2 regions of the Sporosarcina sp. FSL K6-1508 genome follow, and region 1 is predicted to be linked to the other one. Evidence: a T-box and tRNA genes for the amino acid it is inferred to sense, from the RefSeq annotation. Region 1 holds a T-box; the other holds one or more tRNA genes.
The links. The T-box of region 1 lies ahead of ileS (isoleucine--tRNA ligase). A T-box ahead of a tRNA ligase gene usually reads a tRNA of that ligase, here a tRNA-Ile.
Positions count from the first base shown of each region.

Region 2: it encodes a tRNA-Ile, which carries the amino acid that the T-box ahead of ileS (isoleucine--tRNA ligase) is inferred to sense. The anticodon was not compared.

Region 1 covers NZ_JBBOXF010000001.1:3,282,137-3,292,473, reverse strand. The annotation lists gene MKZ11_RS16500 (hypothetical protein) at 1-167, shown strand, start outside; gene MKZ11_RS16495 (hypothetical protein) at 185-370, opposite strand; gene MKZ11_RS16490 (hypothetical protein) at 428-1,366, opposite strand; gene MKZ11_RS16485 (DUF3221 domain-containing protein) at 1,497-2,192, shown strand; T-box leader at 2,492-2,734, shown strand; gene ileS (isoleucine--tRNA ligase) at 2,796-5,894, shown strand; gene MKZ11_RS16475 (hypothetical protein) at 6,044-6,472, shown strand; gene MKZ11_RS16470 (metallophosphoesterase) at 6,721-7,821, shown strand; partial or broken gene MKZ11_RS16465 (NUDIX hydrolase) at 7,827-8,279, shown strand; gene MKZ11_RS16460 (LAGLIDADG family homing endonuclease) at 8,756-9,520, shown strand; gene MKZ11_RS16455 (rRNA methyltransferase) at 9,517-9,903, shown strand.
Region 2 covers NZ_JBBOXF010000001.1:1,995,349-2,005,685, reverse strand. The annotation lists gene menH (2-succinyl-6-hydroxy-2,4-cyclohexadiene-1-carboxylate synthase) at 1-706, opposite strand, end outside; gene menD (2-succinyl-5-enolpyruvyl-6-hydroxy-3-cyclohexene-1-carboxylic-acid synthase) at 699-2,411, opposite strand; gene MKZ11_RS10095 (isochorismate synthase) at 2,404-3,789, opposite strand; gene MKZ11_RS10090 (TraR/DksA C4-type zinc finger protein) at 4,595-5,335, shown strand; tRNA gene MKZ11_RS10085 (tRNA-Glu) at 5,433-5,504, opposite strand; tRNA gene MKZ11_RS10080 (tRNA-Ser) at 5,515-5,605, opposite strand; tRNA gene MKZ11_RS10075 (tRNA-Asn) at 5,617-5,691, opposite strand; tRNA gene MKZ11_RS10070 (tRNA-Ile) at 5,693-5,769, opposite strand; tRNA gene MKZ11_RS10065 (tRNA-Gly) at 5,771-5,844, opposite strand; tRNA gene MKZ11_RS10060 (tRNA-Phe) at 5,852-5,927, opposite strand; tRNA gene MKZ11_RS10055 (tRNA-Asp) at 5,990-6,065, opposite strand; tRNA gene MKZ11_RS10050 (tRNA-Met) at 6,069-6,143, opposite strand; tRNA gene MKZ11_RS10045 (tRNA-Ser) at 6,184-6,276, opposite strand; tRNA gene MKZ11_RS10040 (tRNA-Ile) at 6,294-6,370, opposite strand; tRNA gene MKZ11_RS10035 (tRNA-Met) at 6,378-6,451, opposite strand; tRNA gene MKZ11_RS10030 (tRNA-Ala) at 6,474-6,549, opposite strand; tRNA gene MKZ11_RS10025 (tRNA-Pro) at 6,632-6,708, opposite strand; tRNA gene MKZ11_RS10020 (tRNA-Arg) at 6,749-6,825, opposite strand; tRNA gene MKZ11_RS10015 (tRNA-Leu) at 6,848-6,933, opposite strand; tRNA gene MKZ11_RS10010 (tRNA-Gly) at 6,941-7,015, opposite strand; tRNA gene MKZ11_RS10005 (tRNA-Leu) at 7,024-7,105, opposite strand; tRNA gene MKZ11_RS10000 (tRNA-Lys) at 7,137-7,212, opposite strand; tRNA gene MKZ11_RS09995 (tRNA-Thr) at 7,219-7,294, opposite strand; tRNA gene MKZ11_RS09990 (tRNA-Val) at 7,312-7,387, opposite strand; rRNA gene rrf (5S ribosomal RNA) at 7,529-7,644, opposite strand; rRNA gene MKZ11_RS09980 (23S ribosomal RNA) at 7,798-10,337, opposite strand, start outside.

The DNA.
Region 1 (10,337 bases):
ATTTAAATGGGGGGGAATTTAAAAGCATAAGTGAAATAAATCTCGGACATCTACCGGTTAAACAACCAGCTGATTTAGTAGGAGCTTCGCCGATTATGCAAGAACTAGCCAAAAGACATTCAACAAGCTTACGGTTAAATACAAAAAAAACCCGCTTTATGCAATAGCGGGAGTAACTAATTGGTTAGCTATTTAATATTTTTCTTACTAATGGGTCAGTTTTACTAATGTGAATGGGTTTTACCATATTACCAGTTACAACTAGATCACTAGTCTTTGTAGTACCTGGGTTGGCATTCAATTTACTTAATTTTTTTGCGGCACGATCTTTAACATTTTTAGTATTGATTGGAGTTTTGACTTTGACCATTTAAATCACTCCTTTCTATTATAATACATGAAATACACTCGATTCGTCAAGATAGACTCACATTTGATTCCCATTTGTGTTTGTTAAGACTACCATATACTCGATATTCTCAACATTTTTGCTGACTATTTTATGCAATAGTTCAAAAAGATATTTATCGAATATATCAAACGGATACGTATAGCTGTTTATAACAGTGACATATTCATCATTATTGTAACAAAAATAGAAAACAAGGTAGTTTTTCTTGAATAAATTCCCCTCATTGATTTTATTGCTAACGACTGATTCCCCAGTTTCCTTAGATTCTTCGATTAGATCTTTTAGGTCCTCAGGTCCAGATTGACTGTAAACTTCATATGAAAATGTGGCATTCAGGGGATTTTTTTTATATCCTACTTGAATTTCTGAAAGGAAATATTCTAGTACTTCTTTATAATCGATAGCTGAATCATTTAGAAATCCTAAAGTCCTTCCTGAAGCATCATCGCCAGTTAGATATGCCATTAGTTGTGCTTTAGTTCCGCTGATTTCAATCGTTTCGATTGCAGCCTGTTCTATGTCATCGACCTCAAATTCCAAGTTTAAGAACTTGAATCGTTTAAGGCGTTTGAATGCAACAGGTATGATTAAAAATAAAAACATCCAAATAAACAGTAAAAAGAGTCCACGAAAGATAATTTTATTGAAATCGGATTCTACAAAAGGTTTAACTATAATTGTAAATGCAGTTTCCTCTTTAGGACTTTCGTTAACAGAAGGGTCTATACCTACTGTACCAGCAACGGAATCTGTGGGAGACTCAATGTTCTTTTCTTGTAGAATGAAAGCCTTTGGATCCTCTTTAATAGTCGCTATTCCAATCAGTAAGGATGCGGCTACCATCCAAGTTACTATGAGCGCTATTCCAGCAGTGTATGCATACGGAATAAAGAAATTAATCCATTGAAAAAACGATCTACTTTCTCTGTTTTTAGTCGTTTTTCTCACCTCCACTTTTTCTCATAGGTTAATTTTATCGGAGACTTACTCATCTAACAATAGAAAGCTATATATAATGATCACATGCAATAGTAACCTTTATTGAAAGTCTCCGTCAAATCAGATAAAGGGGGAATAAATTCTTATGAAGAACTATCTACTCTTACTATTGATCTGCTTTTTGGCACTAGTCGGTTGTAATGCAAAGGAAAAGGCAGTTGCAGAACGGCTTGAGATAAAAGGAATAATTATCGGGATTGATATTGAAGGAAATCGTATTTTGGTGGATGATCCAGATACAGGCTTCATTTGGCTGGCATTGCCTGCTCATGATGATATCAAAAAGTATGAAGAAGGTCTGGAGGTTAAGGTTTGGATAGATGGAGGAATTGACACTTCATCGCCTGCATATGCCAAAGCATTCATGATTAAACTTTTAGAAGAGCAATTTATATTACATAAATTTGATTTTAAAAATAATGAATTTCCACCTTATCCCTATGGATTTGTTGAGATTGATGAAACCAGTTATGAAATGGCAACGGGGGGCTTCAAATGGACAACAGGAAACCAAACTGTTCAAACAGATACTGCTTCTCCAGCGCAAATCGCTGAAAACTTCAATGCAATTGTTGTGGATGCGAATAGTAAATTAAATATGGACATAGAACAAAGCCCTAATGTAAGCGTCTATTTATGGGATTATGAAAGAAAAAAGATGATGTTAGAAGGGAATGAACTTACAGTTCCAGCAACGAGCGGCCACTATATATATGAAGTAGTCGCAAAATGGTCCAACGGTGAAGTCTCGTACATATTTGTTGTAGATGTTAACGAATGACTGAATTAACCTACAAGCAAGTATGACTAAGCTATATAACTCAATGTTGGCATTTGGAGAGACGCAGAATGAAGCATTTATTACTAGATATAGAACTAAGCTGAAATGAACTATAATCTAAAATGTAAGAACCGGGATATTTCTTGTCCTTTTAATTTTGCTATAAAAAAGTTTATCTACTAATTTAGTTATATCATAGATCACCACAAGATCAGAGGGGACGCCATGTAGATGAACGGATTCATATTAGTTTGACAACTCATTATGATGTATGTTACTATCATTCATAATAAAAGCATATAATTTCGTTGACGAGAAAAAGTAGTTTTTGTAACTGTCCTCCAGAGAGCCGGTAAATGCTGAAAGCCGGTGTTCAGTTCATTAGTGAAAATCCTCTCTGAGAAATCAAGCTGAAACCAGTAAGCTTGAACGGGTGTCTACCGTTAAAAGGAACGCGTATGATTGTACGTGACTAAGTGCTATTGATAAACGGAAGTTTTCAATAGAATTAGGGTGGTATCGCGGTTAAACCCGTCCCTTTTCATAGGGACGGGTTTTTTGTATACTTTTTTAACTAATGAGCGAAGAATGGAGCGATACCAGATGAAAAAGGAAAAAGAAACGGTACAGCAACGTGAGCAACGCATTCAACAACAATGGAGACAACGTCGGATTTTTGAGCAGTCCATCGAAATGAGGGAAGGCAATCCATCGTTTGTATTTTACGAAGGACCGCCTACGGCAAATGGCTTACCGCATGTCGGTCATGCGTTAGGACGTGCCATTAAAGATGTTGTTGCACGGTATAAAACCATGACCGGCCATCAGGTCATTCGAAAAGCTGGGTGGGATACGCACGGATTACCTGTTGAATTAGGAGTCGAAAAACAACTAGGTATTTCAGGTAAGAGTGACATTGAGAATTATGGTGTTGAAGCTTTTATTGAAAAATGTAAAGAAAGTGTTTTTATATATGAAAAACAATGGCGTGAGTTTACTGAACAACTTGGCTATTGGGTAGACATGGAGGATCCTTATGTTACGTTAAACAATTCCTATATTGAAAGCGTATGGAATATCCTTGGAACCATTCATGATAAAGGTTTACTGAATAAAGGGCATAGGGTGTCTCCATACTGCCCGAGCTGCCAAACTTCACTCAGTTCACATGAAGTGGCACAAGGATACAAAATTGTAAAGGATTTAACGGTAACAGCTAAGTTTAAGATTCGAGATCGTGCAAATGAATACTTTCTTGGATGGACGACAACGCCTTGGACATTACCTGCCAATGTTGCCTTAGCTGTACACCCAACTATGAACTACGTTCGTGCAAAACAAGGTGATGAGGTCTTCATAGTAGCAGAATCATTAGTTGCAACAGTTTTAAAGCAGGATTATGAAATTCTAACTGTACACCAAGGGGCGGAATTTAAAGATATTTCTTATAATCCCCCTTTTGATTTTGTTAATGTAGCAATCGGACATAAAGTTGTTACAGCAGATTATGTAACGGGGGACAGTGGTACTGGAATCGTTCACATTGCACCAGCGTATGGGGAAGATGATTATAAGTTGATACAAGAAAATGGCTTCTCATTTGTAAACGTTGTTAATGAAAAAGGACTTTATACTGCTGATGTTCCAGCTTTTCAGGGACGCTTTGTAAGAGACTGCGATGTAGATATCATTCGTTATCTTGCTGAGAAGGACTTATTGTTCAGTAAAGAAAAATTTGAACATAATTATCCTCATTGTTGGCGTTGTGATTCACCTCTCCTGTATTACGCAAACGAAAATTGGTTTATTAAAACAACTGCTTTAAAAGAACAGTTCATACAAAATAACGAGAGTGTGACTTGGCATCCAGAACATATCAAACAAGGTAGATTTGGAAACTTCTTAGAACAAATGGTGGATTGGAATATCAGCCGTAAACGCTATTGGGGCACACCGCTGAATGTTTGGCAATGTAACGAATGTGATCATGAATGCGCACCTAAAAGTATAGAAGAATTAAAAAGGCTTTCTATACATCCACTAAAAGAAGAGCTGGATTTGCACAAACCATATGTAGACAAAATCAAGCTTTGTTGTTCAAATTGTGATGGAGAAATGTCAAGAACACCTGAAGTAATTGATGTTTGGTTCGATAGTGGTTCCATGCCGTTTGCACAATATCATTATCCGTTCGAAAATAAGGACCTATTCGAAAAGCAATTTCCTGCTGATGTGGTCATTGAAGGGATTGATCAAACACGAGGCTGGTTTTATAGCCTACTAGCTGTATCTACCTTATTTACTGGGAAATCACCTTACAAACGTGTATTATCACTTGGACATATATTAGATGAAAATGGGCAAAAGATGTCTAAAAGTAAAGGGAACGCACTTGATCCGGTAGAATTAATTCAAAAATACGGTGCAGATTCGTTAAGATGGGCATTACTAGTAGATAGTGCACCTTGGAACTCAAAACGTTTTTCAGAACGTATTGTACAAGAAGCAAAGTCGAAACTAGTCGATACGTTGGACAATATCCATAGTTTTTACGCCCTTTATGCGAAGTTAGATGATTATGATTCTAAAATTGAACATACGGTAAAGAAAAGCAAATTAGATGATTGGATTCTATCTCGTTTGCACAGCACGATTAAGGTAGTCAGTGCTAATCTAGAGGAGTATCATTTTACAAATGCGGCCAGGGAAATCGCAAAACTAGTCGAAGAGGTCAGTAACTGGTATGTGAGACGATCCAGAGAGCGTTTTTGGGCTAGTGACATGAGTCCTGACAAGGCGGCGGCTTATCAGACGCTTTATGAGGTATTGACAACAACAAGTCGATTGCTGGCCCCTTTAACTCCATTCATTGCTGAAGATGTATATTTCAATCTAACTGACGAAAGCGTCCACCTTTCTGACTATCCGATTTATGATGAAAGCATGATCAATACACAATTAGAAATAGAAATGGATGCAGTCCTCCAAGTAGTCGAATTAGGCAGAAGCATTCGGAATACGACTGCAATGAAAGTAAAACAGCCGTTAGCGAGTATTTCCGTGCTAAGCGCTACAACAACTATTAATTTGAAAGCATACGAAGACATTATCATGGATGAATTAAATGTAAAACAATTCCACGAGATTAGTGATGAAGGCCAGTTCGCCTCTATAAAACTAAAATTGGACTTTAAAAAAGCAGGTGCTAAGTTCGGTAAACAATCAAATATCGTGAATACATGGCTTCAGCAATTAACGAATGAAGAATCTATGGCGTTAACGAAGTTAGGATACGGAGAAATGGTTACATCTTCTGGTGAATTAGAAAGAGTAACTCTGGAAGATGTGTTAATCGAAAAAGTTGCTAAAGAAGGATACTCATCAACAACAAATGGGGAGTACACGGTTACATTAGATGTTGTGCTAACAAAAGAACTTATACAAGAAGGAATGGCCCGTGAACTTATCCGCGCAATACAAGAATATAGAAAAAAATTAGATTTACCAATCAACATGCATGTTGATATTACGGTATATACAGGTGCTGAGCTACAAGCCGTTATTGAAAAGTTTGAGTTTTTACTACAGGAAAATGTATTGATGCGCAATTTATTTATGAAAGAACGTGTTATAGAAGGAGCAGAAATTAAAATAGGGGAGCATGTAGCATTAATTCAGCTAATGCCAATAATGGAAGTCTAATCGAAGTAGACGAATGGCAGCAGAGATATGCGTAATAAAAAAATCTTTATAGAAAGAGGTATGGGAATCTCACTGAACCTTCTTGTGCATTAGACGAATTCAATGTAGTATCCTCTATAATAGATGCCACATAGGAAGGAAGTGCTTATTTGAAATTCTTGAAGGTGCTAATTAGCATTGTCATCGTTATTGGTGTAATAGGATTTTCAGTTTACTATTTTGGAACTAAAATCATCGCCGATCAAGTAATGGACCAGGTGGCGGTGGAACTTACTGATAGCGGTCAACTTGAAAGTATTAAACAAGAAATAGAGAACGACCCACAATTGCAGGCATTTATTGAAGAAGGTAAAAATGTAGACAGCAGTACGTTACCGTTTCAAACAAAAGAACAAGCAGTGAGAGTATTGGTTAAAAAGTTCAATGTAAGTGAATTAAAAGAACTTCAAACAAAAGCTCAAAGTGGCCTAACGGCGGAGGAGAAACAGCAATTGTTCAATGACATTGAAAGCAAATTAACAGATGAGGAATTGTTAGCCTTGAAGGTTCTCGCTTATAAGGAACTAGAACAACGTTAAATCTCCCCCTTGAATGACGTATAAGCATCTTATAAACGAAGCAGTGTTGCCAAACAGGCAATGCTGCTTTTTCTTTATTGATTCATTTATACCGAAAGGACAGGCCTTAATTCTAATAGAGCTAGCAGAGGTCTGATCTTCAGTATCGTACGGCAGGTTATGAGACTAAAGTTAAATGAACTTGCAGTCTTATTGAACCAATTTACTGTCAACTTGTGAAATGTTATGATTACTACAGGGGTGAGGGAATGATCGAAGTTCGGCGACTGCAATTAGATAAAACAAAAAGATCGATTATCATTTCAGATATACATGCAAATCTAATGCTATTTAAAAAGCTATTAAGGAAAGTGAATTATACAGTAGAAGATTATCTATTTATCAATGGGGATCTATGTGAAAAAGGACCAAAAAGTATAGAAGTGGTCAATTACATACGGAATCTATCCATGAAATCAAGTACTGTCTATGTAACAAAAGGGAATTGTGATGTGCTGTATCGTCCAATTTTTAATGGGGTTGAGGGAATCATTTCATACATGAACCGACAAAAGAACTCGATTTTAAATGAAATGCTATCGATGCACGGTAAATCACCTGATGATTTCTCCTTACAAGAATTAGCTCAGTTTTACCGGCAGTATTTTCATAGTGAAATAGAATGGCTTGAATCATTGCCTATCGCTTATGAAACAGATGAGTTTATAATCATTCATGCGGGAATTGAAAACATCGAAAATTGGCAGCGGACAGAAGAAACATTTGCATTATCTGCACCCGCGTTTTATGAAAATGAACACCAAGCAAATAAAACGGTTATTGTAGGTCACTGGCCAGTCGTTAATTATCGGTCAAACCAGGTCAGTTCAAATAACCCGCTAATTGACTTAAATAAAAAAGTCATTGCGTTGGATGGCGGAAATCAAATTAAAAAAGACGGACAACTGAATGCCTTACTCGTCGAAAATGATACGTATTCATTTACCTATGTTGATGATTTAGTAGAAGAAATAGTGGTTCAAAAAGACTATATAGATCTAGCCAACAGAATCGGCACCGTGACATATCCAAATTATGAAATGAAAATAATAAAACAGGAGGAATACTTTACACTTTGCGAAAATAGAAAACTCGGTTTACAGCAATGGATTAAGAATGAATATCTAATAATTGAGGAAAGACAAGCACGATCAAAAAGTGATCTTAGTACGACCTTCCTGTCTGTAACACAAGCCGAAAAGGTTAGGGTTGTTGATAATAAATGTGCGGGATATAGTCTTGTGAAAAAAGCGAATGGGGAAGTAGGATGGATACCCAAAGATTGTCTGGATACTAAAAAAGGGGGTTAGAATAGATGAAAAGAGTGGATGTTGCCTATGTACTTCTATTTGATGAACATGAAAAGAATATTTTAATGGTCAAAAACAAGGCAAAAGGACCTTCTTACTAAACACTCCCGGGAGGGGCGGTAGAGAAGGGTGAAACACTTGAAGAAGCTGCTATTCGTGAAGTTAAAGAAGAAACCGGATTAGAAGTAGAAATAGACGGTATATTTACGGTGAGTGAAGCCTTTTTCGAGGAAAGAGGACATCACGCCATCTTCTTTACTTTTAGCGGTAAAATAATTGGTGGAGAAATATCGCTCTCATTATCAGAAGAAATTGAAGAAGTTACTTGGATGAAACCCAAAACCGCTGAAAAATACATACATCTGACAGAAGGCTTTAAAGGATTGGTAATGCATAAAACCACAGTTCCGTATATTCTTAGGGAATCAGACAGACCTAAATCCAACTCTATATTTTGAAATATAGAACTTCAATGAATCCGCTATAGCGCTAAGGAATGCCTCTCGCCAATGAGCCAGGTAAAGGATGGGGTCCTACAAGGAGTTATCATTGATTAAATAAGCAGTAGCGAAGACTAACTAATTCGTCTTCGCTACTGCTTATTTATGAAGAAACCAAAAAAACCATTACTTTGATAGTAGATACACTTGATTTTAACCCTGAAATGCCAAATTCTCCAATCACAAACGTTTGTTCGCAGACGAGAAATAGAAATGATGATATAAAAACGTATATTTTGTTGTTGAGGAACCGAAATATAGACTTTTCACTTGGTAAATTGTAAATAATGGTATATATTTAAGGTATCAGAACATATGTTTCCATGTCTGTATTTGAGCATTTTTATACAACAAAAATTTAGCATGAAAACAAAAAAGAACTTTGGTTCACGTAATGAGCGTGCAGATCTAATACGAAGAAGGGAGTAAAGGATATGCCTAGAAACCCAGGTATGACAGACGAAGCCATTATTAACATGTACAAGAGTGGCATGTCATTTAAGGAAATGCAACCAATCATTGGCCTGTCTGATCGTGCAATTAGGAATGTGCTATATAAACATGAGATACCAATGAACAGGGAACAATACTCAGGTCAGCCTAGGAAAAACAAAGTGAATGAAGACTTTTTCAAAGTGTGGACACACGAAATGGCCTGGGTACTTGGGTTATTCGTGACAGATGGACATGTTAATAAACAGTATCATAGCATTTACTTTTCACAAAAAGATGAACGTATTCTTAAATTGATTGCAAAATACATGGAAGCTGACTATGTACTGGCACCTATAGGCTCGACAAGATCGACCCCGACTTTAATCGTTAATTCTAAAAAAATTAAAATGGATCTTGAAGCTTTGGGGATTGTTGCTAATAAATCGTTGACAGTTCCTTTTCCCAATATCCCTGGAGAATTCCTATCTTCTTTTGTTAGGGGCGTTATTGATGGCGATGGTTGGGTGGGAAAAGAAGGTTACCAGATGCACATTACATCTGGCAGCTTGGATTTTACGGAAGGACTTTTAGCTGTTTTTCACTCATGGGGATTGAAAACTAAGATTACATTCATAAAAGGACAAACGGGTAATATTATTTACCGTTTATGGGTTAATGGTAAAAATGAACTTCCGAAGCTAGCCAAAATTATTTATAATATGCAACTTTCGATGACTTTCATGTCTATAAAAGAGTGTATATGACACAGCATTCTGACGCTCCTTATTGTATTGAAGATAAAAGTTCATTACCAAGATGGAAACTAATAGATGGAAAACTAGTTCATACACAAGGTTCAAGAACACCATTCAGAACAAACATCAGTAAATCTGTTTTAGATTTTTTGAAGGGCGTGGCTAAAGAAAAGAAAATCCATATTAATTATTTGAAAGAAAGTGGACTAGAAAAGGTTTTGAAACAAGAAGTTATTTCGTACGATAGAGATTCAAGGCCTAAAGATCGTATTCAATATAAGACAACTTATGATGCTGAGCTATTAGCTAACGTAAGAGAATTTGCTAAACGGAACAAGTTATTTATCAATGATATCATTGAATACAGTGTACAGTGGATTGATATAGAATAAAGGAAATTAATATATAGATGAAATATAAGGAGAGTATGTTATCAGAGCAGTCAAAAGGAGGTTGTTATTAAATGACCCCCTTTTCTCTTTAAATTTATTTAGGTTTACATAATATAAATTATCGGTAGTTAGATTTCATTGGATAAGTATACTTGAAACAGTGAGATAAAATGAGTTTTTGTACTGTACAACGACAAAAAAGTATGTACAAATAAGACATAAAACTATGTACATTATTTTTTATCTAATGATTGAATTAAAATTTACTTCGATTCCTTGTGTCCATTCCTCTTTTTATTAAGTCGATTGTACAAAGATCGAAATGTCTAATTTATTTGTACACGCTTTTTTGTCCTTCACATGTAACGCTATATCTTTAATGGCGCTCTTTTTGAATGTTTTATTTGATGTTGTGAGCTGCATTTCACAACATC
Region 2 (10,337 bases), 1.3 Mb from region 1:
TTTCCCGGGAAATATTTACGAATTTCGTGTCGAGTTCCCCCGTTATGAGCAAAACAGGAAGATTGACTGTATGGAGTCTGTCCCAATAAGAAGCTTGGCTGCCTGTTCCAATTCCGCGCAAGCTATTTGCAAGGCCCGTTTCACTTTGACTAAGTCGTTCGTTTTTCACTGCCAACTGTTTTTCCGCCAGCAATTTCTTTTGTGATGAGAACAAGGGAATATTTCCCCAGAAATCGATGAATGCCCGCAATCCCTCTGACACTATTCTGTCCGCCAATCGGCCGTCAGCTGCTTGGCGTTCCATTCTCTCGTTTTCTGTTTTCAAACCTGGGGATGAACTCTCAAGAATCAACGATGTCACCCGCTTTGGATAACGGATCGTATAAGCGAGTGCAACACGCCCCCCCATTGAATAACCGACCAATTTAAATTGTTGAAATGATAACGCATTAAAAAGTTCTTCTAGATCCTCGACTTGCTCGTCCATGGAGTAGCGGTTAACATCTCGTGGAATACTCGTTTTCCCATGTCCAGTCAAATCGATAGCTACTGTCCGGTATTTACCTTTTAGCATTTTGGTCACTTCTTGCCATGTTGCAGTACTTCCTGTAAAGCCATGCAAGAAAACGATGGTTGGTAAATCCTCTGCACCTGCGGTTTCCACATAATAATCGATTCCCCGGACACGGATAGTATTTTCATTCATCCTGATCAAGTCTATTCGTAATTTGGGCCCATAGCTCACGATGAGCTTTTACATTCGCCTGGCGATTCGTGAACACTTCAATGATGCGCACTGGCTTATCTTTGGCTTTAGCTAGTTCGATACTGAATTCTTCAGGCGTTCTGATTACAGCATACTGGGCATTGTACATTGCGGCAATATGGTCGAATGTCAAGCCTGTCGGGGTACCAAATAGTTCTTCAAAATGATCATCTGTTTCAGCTTGTGGAAGATACGAAAATATTCCACCGCCGTCATTATTGATAATGACAATGGTCAAATCTGACTCGTGAAAACGAGTAGCAATGAGTCCGTTGACATCATGCAGGAATGATAAATCGCCAATTAACAACCATGCCGGCCGCTGTCTCGCAGCTTGAATACCAAGAGCCGTCGAAACAACACCATCGATACCATTCGTGCCGCGATTCGCAAATATGGTGACGTCCTTTTCTGTCTTCCTAAAAAACGTATCGACATCACGGATTGGCATGCTGCTGCCGCTTACAAGATCGCTGCCGCTAGGAAGATGCTCAAATAACATTTTTGCAAAAATGCCTTCGTCGCCCTCAGTCCCCTTATAACTGTCTGTAATTGCGGATGCTATATCATTCGCTCCTGCCCATAACTCCGCATAAGACGTCTTAGGTTTATCCACAATAATTCGCATAATATTTGCGGGTGATGTTTGAATATGATGCGTAACAACGCCCAGTGAATCTCGAAATTCTGGTGATTCGTCCACCGCAATAACTGTCGCAGGCCGAACCTTTTTCAAATAAAGCGATAGTGGTTTCGCTACTGGCTGTGCACCGAATCGAATCACCGTATCAGGTATGGCTTTCTCTTTGAATACCTTGCTTTTTAATATCGCGTCATAATGATCGATACAAAGCGACACACATTCTTCTGGCAATTCCGCACGAAGATTTGATAGTGGGTCACATAATACAGGCCATTCCAGCGCATTTGCAAACTTCCAAAATGCAGCTTTATCAAATCCAACCGGCATGTCACCAGCAATAATGAATCCCTTCTCTGAATCGGTAAGTAACTGCATTATTTGTTGTACTGCAGATGCATCCAAGCTATCTGCACCTTTAATCTGTTTTTGGAAAGTCGATTTCGGCACTTCCCGATCAAAATCAATTAGAAGGGGTTCCCGGAAAGGCACATTCAAATGAACTGGACCGCGGGGAACCGAAGTTGCCACCGACAAAGCCCGGCTTACATGCCGATCGATAAAGTCATCAATATCCGTATTATTTTCCGCAAGCGGGAAATCAACGCTATATTTCACATGCTTACCATACATTCGAATTTGATCGATTGCCTGCGGTGCACCTACTTCTCTTAACTCAGGAGGCCGATCTGCAGTGATGACAATTAGCGGGATGCGCGCATAGTACGCTTCTGTAATTGCAGGATGATAGTTCGATGCTGCTGTCCCAGACGTGCAGAGAAGGACGACAGGAGCACCTGACGCCTTCGCCAATCCCAACGCGAAATAGGCAGCCGATCTTTCATCGACTTGCATATAAACATCAAGTTCTTTTGTTGATGCAAAAGCATAGGCAAGTGGTGTCGAACGTGAGCCTGGGCTGATAACTGCTGCCTTTACATCTGCCTTCATCAGTCCATCCGTTATTCTCCGAACATAATCCGTTAAAGCTGTACGGTTATCCATTCAGTTTTCCTCCAAGCGCCCGCATGACAGGTCTGAATTTCACCCATGTTTCATCGTATTCCTTTTCTGATTCAGAATCCGCCACGATTCCTCCACCTGCGTATAAATAAGCGCTGTCCCTGTCAAGAAGTGCAGAGCGGATGGCCACAGCGAATTCACCGTTTCCGGCCGTGTCTGTCCAGCCAACTGGCCCAGCATAATAACCCCGATCCATATCTTCCTCGGAACGAATCATTTCCATTGCTATCTCTCTCGGGACTCCACCGAGCGCCGGGGTGGGATGAAGTGCCTGAACTAAACTAAATATATCAGTTCCTTGTTCAACTTTGCCCTCAACTGGTGTGAATAAATGCTGAATATCCCGTACTTTCATTAATCTTGGAAATTTTGAAATCATAACATCCGTACAGAACGTTTGAAATACTTGTGAAATCATATTAACAACGTATTGATGCTCTTCCCGATTTTTGCTGTCATCGATAAGCTCATCACCGAGTTCGCGATCTTCAGCTGCCGATTTGCCACGTTTAATAGACCCTGCGACACATGCCGAGTACGCACGCCCGTTAGAAATTTCAATCAGACGTTCCGGCGTAGCACCGAAAAATAGCTGGCCCTCTTTTTGCAAACCAAAGTGATAGCTTTCTTGCTGTTCATTTGAAATATGATGGAGTGCAGTCACAGCCGACACTTCATCTGCAAAATTAAGTTTCACCGAACGTGCAATAACTACTTTTTCAGCTTCTCCATTATTAATTTTCTTTGTGACACCTTCAACAGACTTCATATAATTTTCTTTCGATAGTTCCTCTATGGATACGACTTCCGGTTTTAAAAGAAGTGCGGATTCCTCCACTTGTGCAATATGAATTAGCCGATCCCTTTCGATCCGTAACCCTTCAAACTGTTCTGCTGCATCATTACTTTCTGTCACAAGGTTAATGGAGATTGCTGTCTTGCCATTCGTAATCGATAGTTGGAAAGATGGGACTACGAAGTAAGCGGTTGGGAATGAGCTCCACACTGAGTTCTTGACACTTTTCGGATCAAATGAGAAGCCTCCGAATAGAACAGGTTCTTTATCATTTTCTTCTTTAATAAGAGCAGCACACAATTTTTTCCAACTGGCGGAAATTTGTGAAAAACGTTCATCTGCTCCCTCACTTTCCAATACAGTAGCATGTCCAATTCCAACAAGTGTTAATGTTTTATCTGCATTTTGCCAATAAAAACGTTCATCTTTATAACACGAATCCCCTGCTTCAAAAAATGCAAGTGGTGAAATCCGTCCCGCATCGACAGTTTCAGTGAAAAATCGTAACTCGTTCTGACTTATATTCAATTGAGATTCAGGGGTTGCGGTCAACTTCCGGTTCATTATTTTCCCTCCGTACATTCATTCGACTAATTAAGAGCATATACCTATATTCTATCATACCGAATTCGTGCCGTTTCAGCACATAATAAGCAGTGTGTATGTTCACTCCACTCATTTTGGATTACAATAACACGGTCCTTAAAATGATAGGGAGAGAACTATATAGCAACAGACAATAAAAGCTCTCCGAAAGGCGTATTTGGTGACAGCGTATACGCCTTTCGGAGAGCCTTTTTCCGGTGTAGTTAAGGGAATGCTGTTTTATCCTCATTGCATGCTATATGTAAACAGGAACAGTAACGACAGATGTAATTCAGTTCTCCATTCCAAGTATGTTGCTAGTCGGCAAAATTATGCTGCAAATACTATACGAGATTTGGAAGGCCATAAGGAAAGCGGCCGAAAAACACTTGCAATTCTTGTTGGCCGCTCCAATGCAATCCCAATTTTAATGTTGGTTTTTATACTTTCTTATGCCTAGATTATAGCGCTGGTCATCTTCGGCCATCTTACTTCAGGGGCACTACTTGTATTTCTTGGCCTCAAGAAACCAGCAACAGGAATCAGCGTATTCCGGAAAGCACAGAAACCGTTATAGATTAAAACTCTACACTTTCTTCTCTTTCAATAAAAAAGCCCGAAGCATCGTTTTAAATGATGCTCTGGGCTTTTTCGTATTCATATGTTTAAACCGGTCGTAATAAAGGGAAGTTAATGAATAATAGACAACAATCTATTCCTTTATCAATTACCAAAGATTTAAATGAACAACCTGTTGCTATTACTAAAAAGGACGTGAGAAAACGTGTTGAATGAAAATCAGAAAAATACATTAAAAAAAGAATTACTTGAAATGATGAATGACTTAACAAAAACGGAAGAAGAAACGGATATTAAAGAAAGTGCTCAGGATGCTGCTGGTGAGTTATCGATGTATGACAATCATCCCGGCGACATGGGCACAGAACTGTTTGAAAGGGAGAAAGACATGGCTTTACACATACATGCTGGCTCTGAGCTAGACAAAGTGGAAAGCGCCTTACAAGCGATGGTGGATGGTTCTTACGGTAAATGTGAAGTGTGCCAAGAAGATATTCCCTTTGAACGTCTTGAGGCAGTCCCTTATACAACTCTCTGCATTAATCATGCGACAGAACAAGAAGTACCCAACGACCCGCCTGTCGAAGAAGATATTCTTATTATGGCAAACCCCAATTCATTTGCCGATAGAAGATCTGGGGCAGCCCGAGACGGAGAAGATAGCTTTCAGGAAATAGCGAAATCTGGAACATCCGAAACTCCATCCGATTTCATTGGAGATCATGATAACTATAATACTTTATATGACACAGATATTACAGACGGTGCAGCTGAAGATATCGAAGAATTCACAGGTACCGATATTAACGGTAAATCACGCGGTTTTGTCAGATCAGATGCTTCAGAAAAGTATGAAGCGGAGCTGGACGCTGAAGGAATCGAATCCCCCCTTGGTGATATTCCTTACCATGAAAAGGACAGTTATACTGATAATGAAAAGAAGTGATATTATACCATAAGCCATTTAGGCTTATGGTATAAATGGACAAATTAAAAAGTAGCATTACAAGTTCACTAGAAACTTGTAATGCTACTTTTTTGCATGACCCCTACGGGATTCGAACCCGTGATACCGCCGTGAAAGGGCGGTGTCTTAACCGCTTGACCAAGGGGCCAAAATATATATGGCGGAGAAGGAGGGATTCGAACCCTCGCACCGCTTTCGCGATCTATACCCTTAGCAGGGGCACCTCTTGAGCCGCTTGAGTACTTCCCCATATATATAAATGGCTCCGCAGGTAGGACTCGAACCTACGACCGATCGGTTAACAGCCGATTGCTCTACCACTGAGCTACTGCGGAATGGTGGGCCTAAGTGGACTCGAACCACCGACCTCACGCTTATCAGGCGTGCGCTCTAACCAGCTGAGCTATAGGCCCTTGGAGCGAGTGAAGGGAATCGAACCCTCATCATCAGCTTGGAAGGCTGAGGTTTTACCACTAAACTACACTCGCATAATAATGGTGGCTCAGGACGGAATCGAACCGCCGACACAAGGATTTTCAGTCCTTTGCTCTACCGACTGAGCTACTGAGCCATATATTCGGTTCACATTAAGCAGTTAGCTTAACTTAAACCTTACTATACTACTAATAAAAATGGCGGTCCCGACCGGGATCGAACCGGCGATCTCCTGCGTGACAGGCAGGCATGTTAACCGCTACACCACGGGACCATTTGGTTGCGGGGGCAGGATTTGAACCTGCGACCTTCGGGTTATGAGCCCGACGAGATACCACTTCTCCACCCCGCGACAACAATATATTACTTTTTCTTACACCACTTTTAAAAAATGGAGGAGGTAGAGGGATTCGAACCCCCGCGGGATTTGACTCCCCTGTCGGTTTTCAAGACCGATCCCTTCAGCCGGGCTTGGGTATACCTCCGTGATTATATAGAATAGTGGTGGACCTTGCAGGACTCGAACCTGCGACCGGACGGTTATGAGCCGTCTGCTCTAACCAACTGAGCTAAAGGTCCTTTAAGATGGCGGCAGAGGGGATCGAACCCCCGACCTCACGGGTATGAACCGTACGCTCTAGCCAGCTGAGCTACGCCGCCAGGATCTTTATTGAAATTGTGTTGGTGGAGCCTAGCGGGATCGAACCGCTGACCTCCTGCGTGCAAGGCAGGCGCTCTCCCAGCTGAGCTAAGGCCCCATTCTAACTGATTATTATTTAAGCAACAAATCTGCTTAAAATGGTGGCTTCTTTAAGCGGTGAAGCTGCTTAAAGATCTTAATGGTCGGGAAGACAGGATTCGAACCTGCGACCCCTTGGTCCCAAACCAAGTGCTCTACCAAGCTGAGCTACGTCCCGTTAAATTATGAATTATAAAGTGCAAATTGAAAAGTTATAATGGTGCGCCCGGCAGAAGTCGAATCCACAACCTCCTGATCCGTAGTCAGGTGCTCTATCCAATTGAGCTACGAGCGCATATGATTAAAAATGTTATTAATGCCGAGAACCGGAATCGAACCGGTACGGTAGTCACCTACCGCAGGATTTTAAGTCCTGTGCGTCTGCCAGTTCCGCCACCCCGGCAAAAATATGGAGCGGAAGACGGGATTCGAACCCGCGACCCCGACCTTGGCAAGGTCGTATTCTACCACTGAACTACTTCCGCATTATAAGTGCGGGTAAAGGGAGTCGAACCCCCACGCCCGAAGGCACTAGATCCTAAGTCTAGCGCGTCTGCCAGTTCCGCCATACCCGCAATATAAATCATGACTGCTAAGTCATAAAAATGGTGAGCCATGCAGGATTCGAACCTGCGACCCTCTGATTAAAAGTCAGATGCTCTACCAACTGAGCTAATGGCTCGAAAAGTGGTGCCGGAGAAAGGACTTGAACCCTCAACCTACTGATTACAAGTCAGTTGCTCTACCAGTTGAGCTACTCCGGCGAAAGAATTAAAGTAAATGGTGGAGGATGACGGGCTCGAACCGCCGACCCCCTGCTTGTAAGGCAGGTGCTCTCCCAGCTGAGCTAATCCTCCTGGGTTATATTTTATAATGAATTGATAAATTCATCAGCATTTTCATCCACACTGTTTTTTCTATGTATTAATTGCTTGTCCCACTATGTGTGAAATGCAAGCCACTTACTACAAAGACTTTTTATGTAATGAATCTCACAGGCCCGGCGGCGTCCTACTCTCACAGGGGGGAACCCCCAACTACCATCGGCGCTGAAGAGCTTAACTTCCGTGTTCGGTATGGGAACGGGTGTGACCTCTTCGCAATCGTCACCAGACCTGCATCATCTTTTCTCAAAGACAATATTCATTATATCAGTTTCTAAACTTAATTGCAAGTACTTTTTTTTATGAACGGTACTTATTCGCTCAAAACTGAATGAAATAGACATTGTGCTACACGAATCAGGGTAATCAAGCCCTTTTCAAAATTGGTTAAGTCCTCGATCGATTAGTATCCGTCAGCTCCACACGTCGCCGTGCTTCCACCCCAGACCTATCAACCTCATCTTCTTTGAGGGATCTTACTTACTTGCGTAATGGGAAATCTCATCTCGAGGGGGGCTTCATGCTTAGATGCTTTCAGCATTTATCCCGTCCATACATAGCTACCCAGCGATGCCTTTGGCAAGACAACTGGTACACCAGAGGTATGTCCATCCCGGTCCTCTCGTACTAAGGACAGCTCCTCTCAAATTTCCTGCGCCCGCGACGGATAGGGACCGAACTGTCTCACGACGTTCTGAACCCAGCTCGCGTACCGCTTTAATGGGCGAACAGCCCAACCCTTGGGACCGACTACAGCCCCAGGATGCGATGAGCCGACATCGAGGTGCCAAACCTCCCCGTCGATGTGGACTCTTGGGGGAGATAAGCCTGTTATCCCCGGGGTAGCTTTTATCCGTTGAGCGATGGCCCTTCCATGCGGAACCACCGGATCACTAAGCCCGTCTTTCGACCCTGCTCGACTTGTAGGTCTCGCAGTCAAGCTCCCTTATGCCTTTGCACTCTGCGAATGATGTCCAACCATTCTGAGGGAACCTTTGGGCGCCTCCGTTACTCTTTAGGAGGCGACCGCCCCAGTCAAACTGCCCGCCTGACACTGTCTCCTGCCCCGATAAGGGGCATGGGTTAGAAGTCCAATACAGCCAGGGTAGTATCCCACCAACGCCTCATCCGAAGCTAGCGCTCCGGAATCCAAGGCTCCTACCTATCCTGTACAGGCTGCACCGGAATTCAATATCAGGTTACAGTAAAGCTCCACGGGGTCTTTCCGTCCTGTCGCGGGTAACCTGCATCTTCACAGGTATTATAATTTCACCGAGTCTCTCGTTGAGACAGTGCCCAGATCGTTACGCCTTTCGTGCGGGTCGGAACTTACCCGACAAGGAATTTCGCTACCTTAGGACCGTTATAGTTACGGCCGCCGTTTACTGGGGCTTCAATTCGAAGCTTCGCTTGCGCTGACCTCTCCTCTTAACCTTCCAGCACCGGGCAGGCGTCAGCCCCTATACTTCACCTTGCGGTTTTGCAGAGACCTGTGTTTTTGCTAAACAGTCGCCTGGGCCTATTCACTGCGGCTCTCTCGGGCTTTAACACCCTACCAGAGCACCCCTTCTCCCGAAGTTACGGGGTCATTTTGCCGAGTTCCTTAACGAGAGTTCTCTCGATCACCTTAGGATTCTCTCCTCGCCTACCTGTGTCGGTTTGCGGTACAGGCACCTCCCGCCTCGCTAGAGGCTTTTCTTGGCAGCGTGAAATCAGGGACTCCGGGGAATACTCCCCTTGCCATCACAGCTCAATGTTATAGGAACGGGATTTGCCTCATTCCACACCTCACTGCTTAGACGCGCATAACCAACAGCGCGCTCACCCTATCCTACTGCGTCCCCCCATTACTCAAACGGCGGGGAGGTGGTACAGGAATATCAACCTGTTGTCCATCGTCTACGCCTTTCGGCCTCAACTTAGGTCCTGACTAACCCTGAGCGGACGAGCCTTCCTCAGGAAACCTTGGGCATTCGGTGGAAGGGATTCTCACCCTTCTTTCGCTACTCATACCGGCATTCTCACTTCCAAGCGCTCCACCAGTCCTTACGGTCTAGCTTCGACGCCCTTGGAACGCTCTCCTACCACTGACATCTAAGATGTCAATCCACAGTTTCGGTGATTCGTTTAGCCCCGGTACATTTTCGGCGCAGCGCCACTCGACCAGTGAGCTATTACGCACTCTTTAAATGATGGCTGCTTCTAAGCCAACATCCTGGTTGTCTGGGCAACGCCACATCCTTTTCCACTTAACGAATACTTGGGGACCTTAACTGGTGGTCTGGGCTGTTTCCCTCTCGACTACGGATCTTATCACCCGCAGTCTGACTCCCAAACATAAATCATCGGCATTCGGAGTTTGTCTGAATTCGGTAACCCGGGATGGGCCCCTAGTCCAAACAGTGCTCTACCTCCGAGATTCTTAAGTTTGAGGCTAGCCCTAAAGCTATTTCGGAGAGAACCAGCTATCTCCAGGTTCGATTGGAATTTCACCGCTACCCACACCTCATCCCCGCACTTTTCAACGTACGTGGGTTCGGGCCTCCAGTAAGTGTTACCTTACCTTCACCCTGGACATGGGTAGATCACCTGGTTTCGGGTCTACGACCCCATACTCTGACGCCCTATTCAGACTCGCTTTCGCTGCGGCTCCGCATTCACTGCTTAACCTTGCATGGAATCGTAACTCGCCGGTTCATTCTACAAAAGGCACGCCATCACCCATTAACGGGCTCTGACAACTTGTAGGCACATGGTTTCAGGATCTATTTCACTCCCCTTCCGGGGTGCTTTTCACCTTTCCCTCACGGTACTGGTTCACTATCGGTCACTAGGGAGTATTTAGCCTTGGGAGATGGTCCTCCCGGATTCCGACGGAATTTCACGTGTTCCGCCGTACTCAGGATACACTCTGGAGAGAATG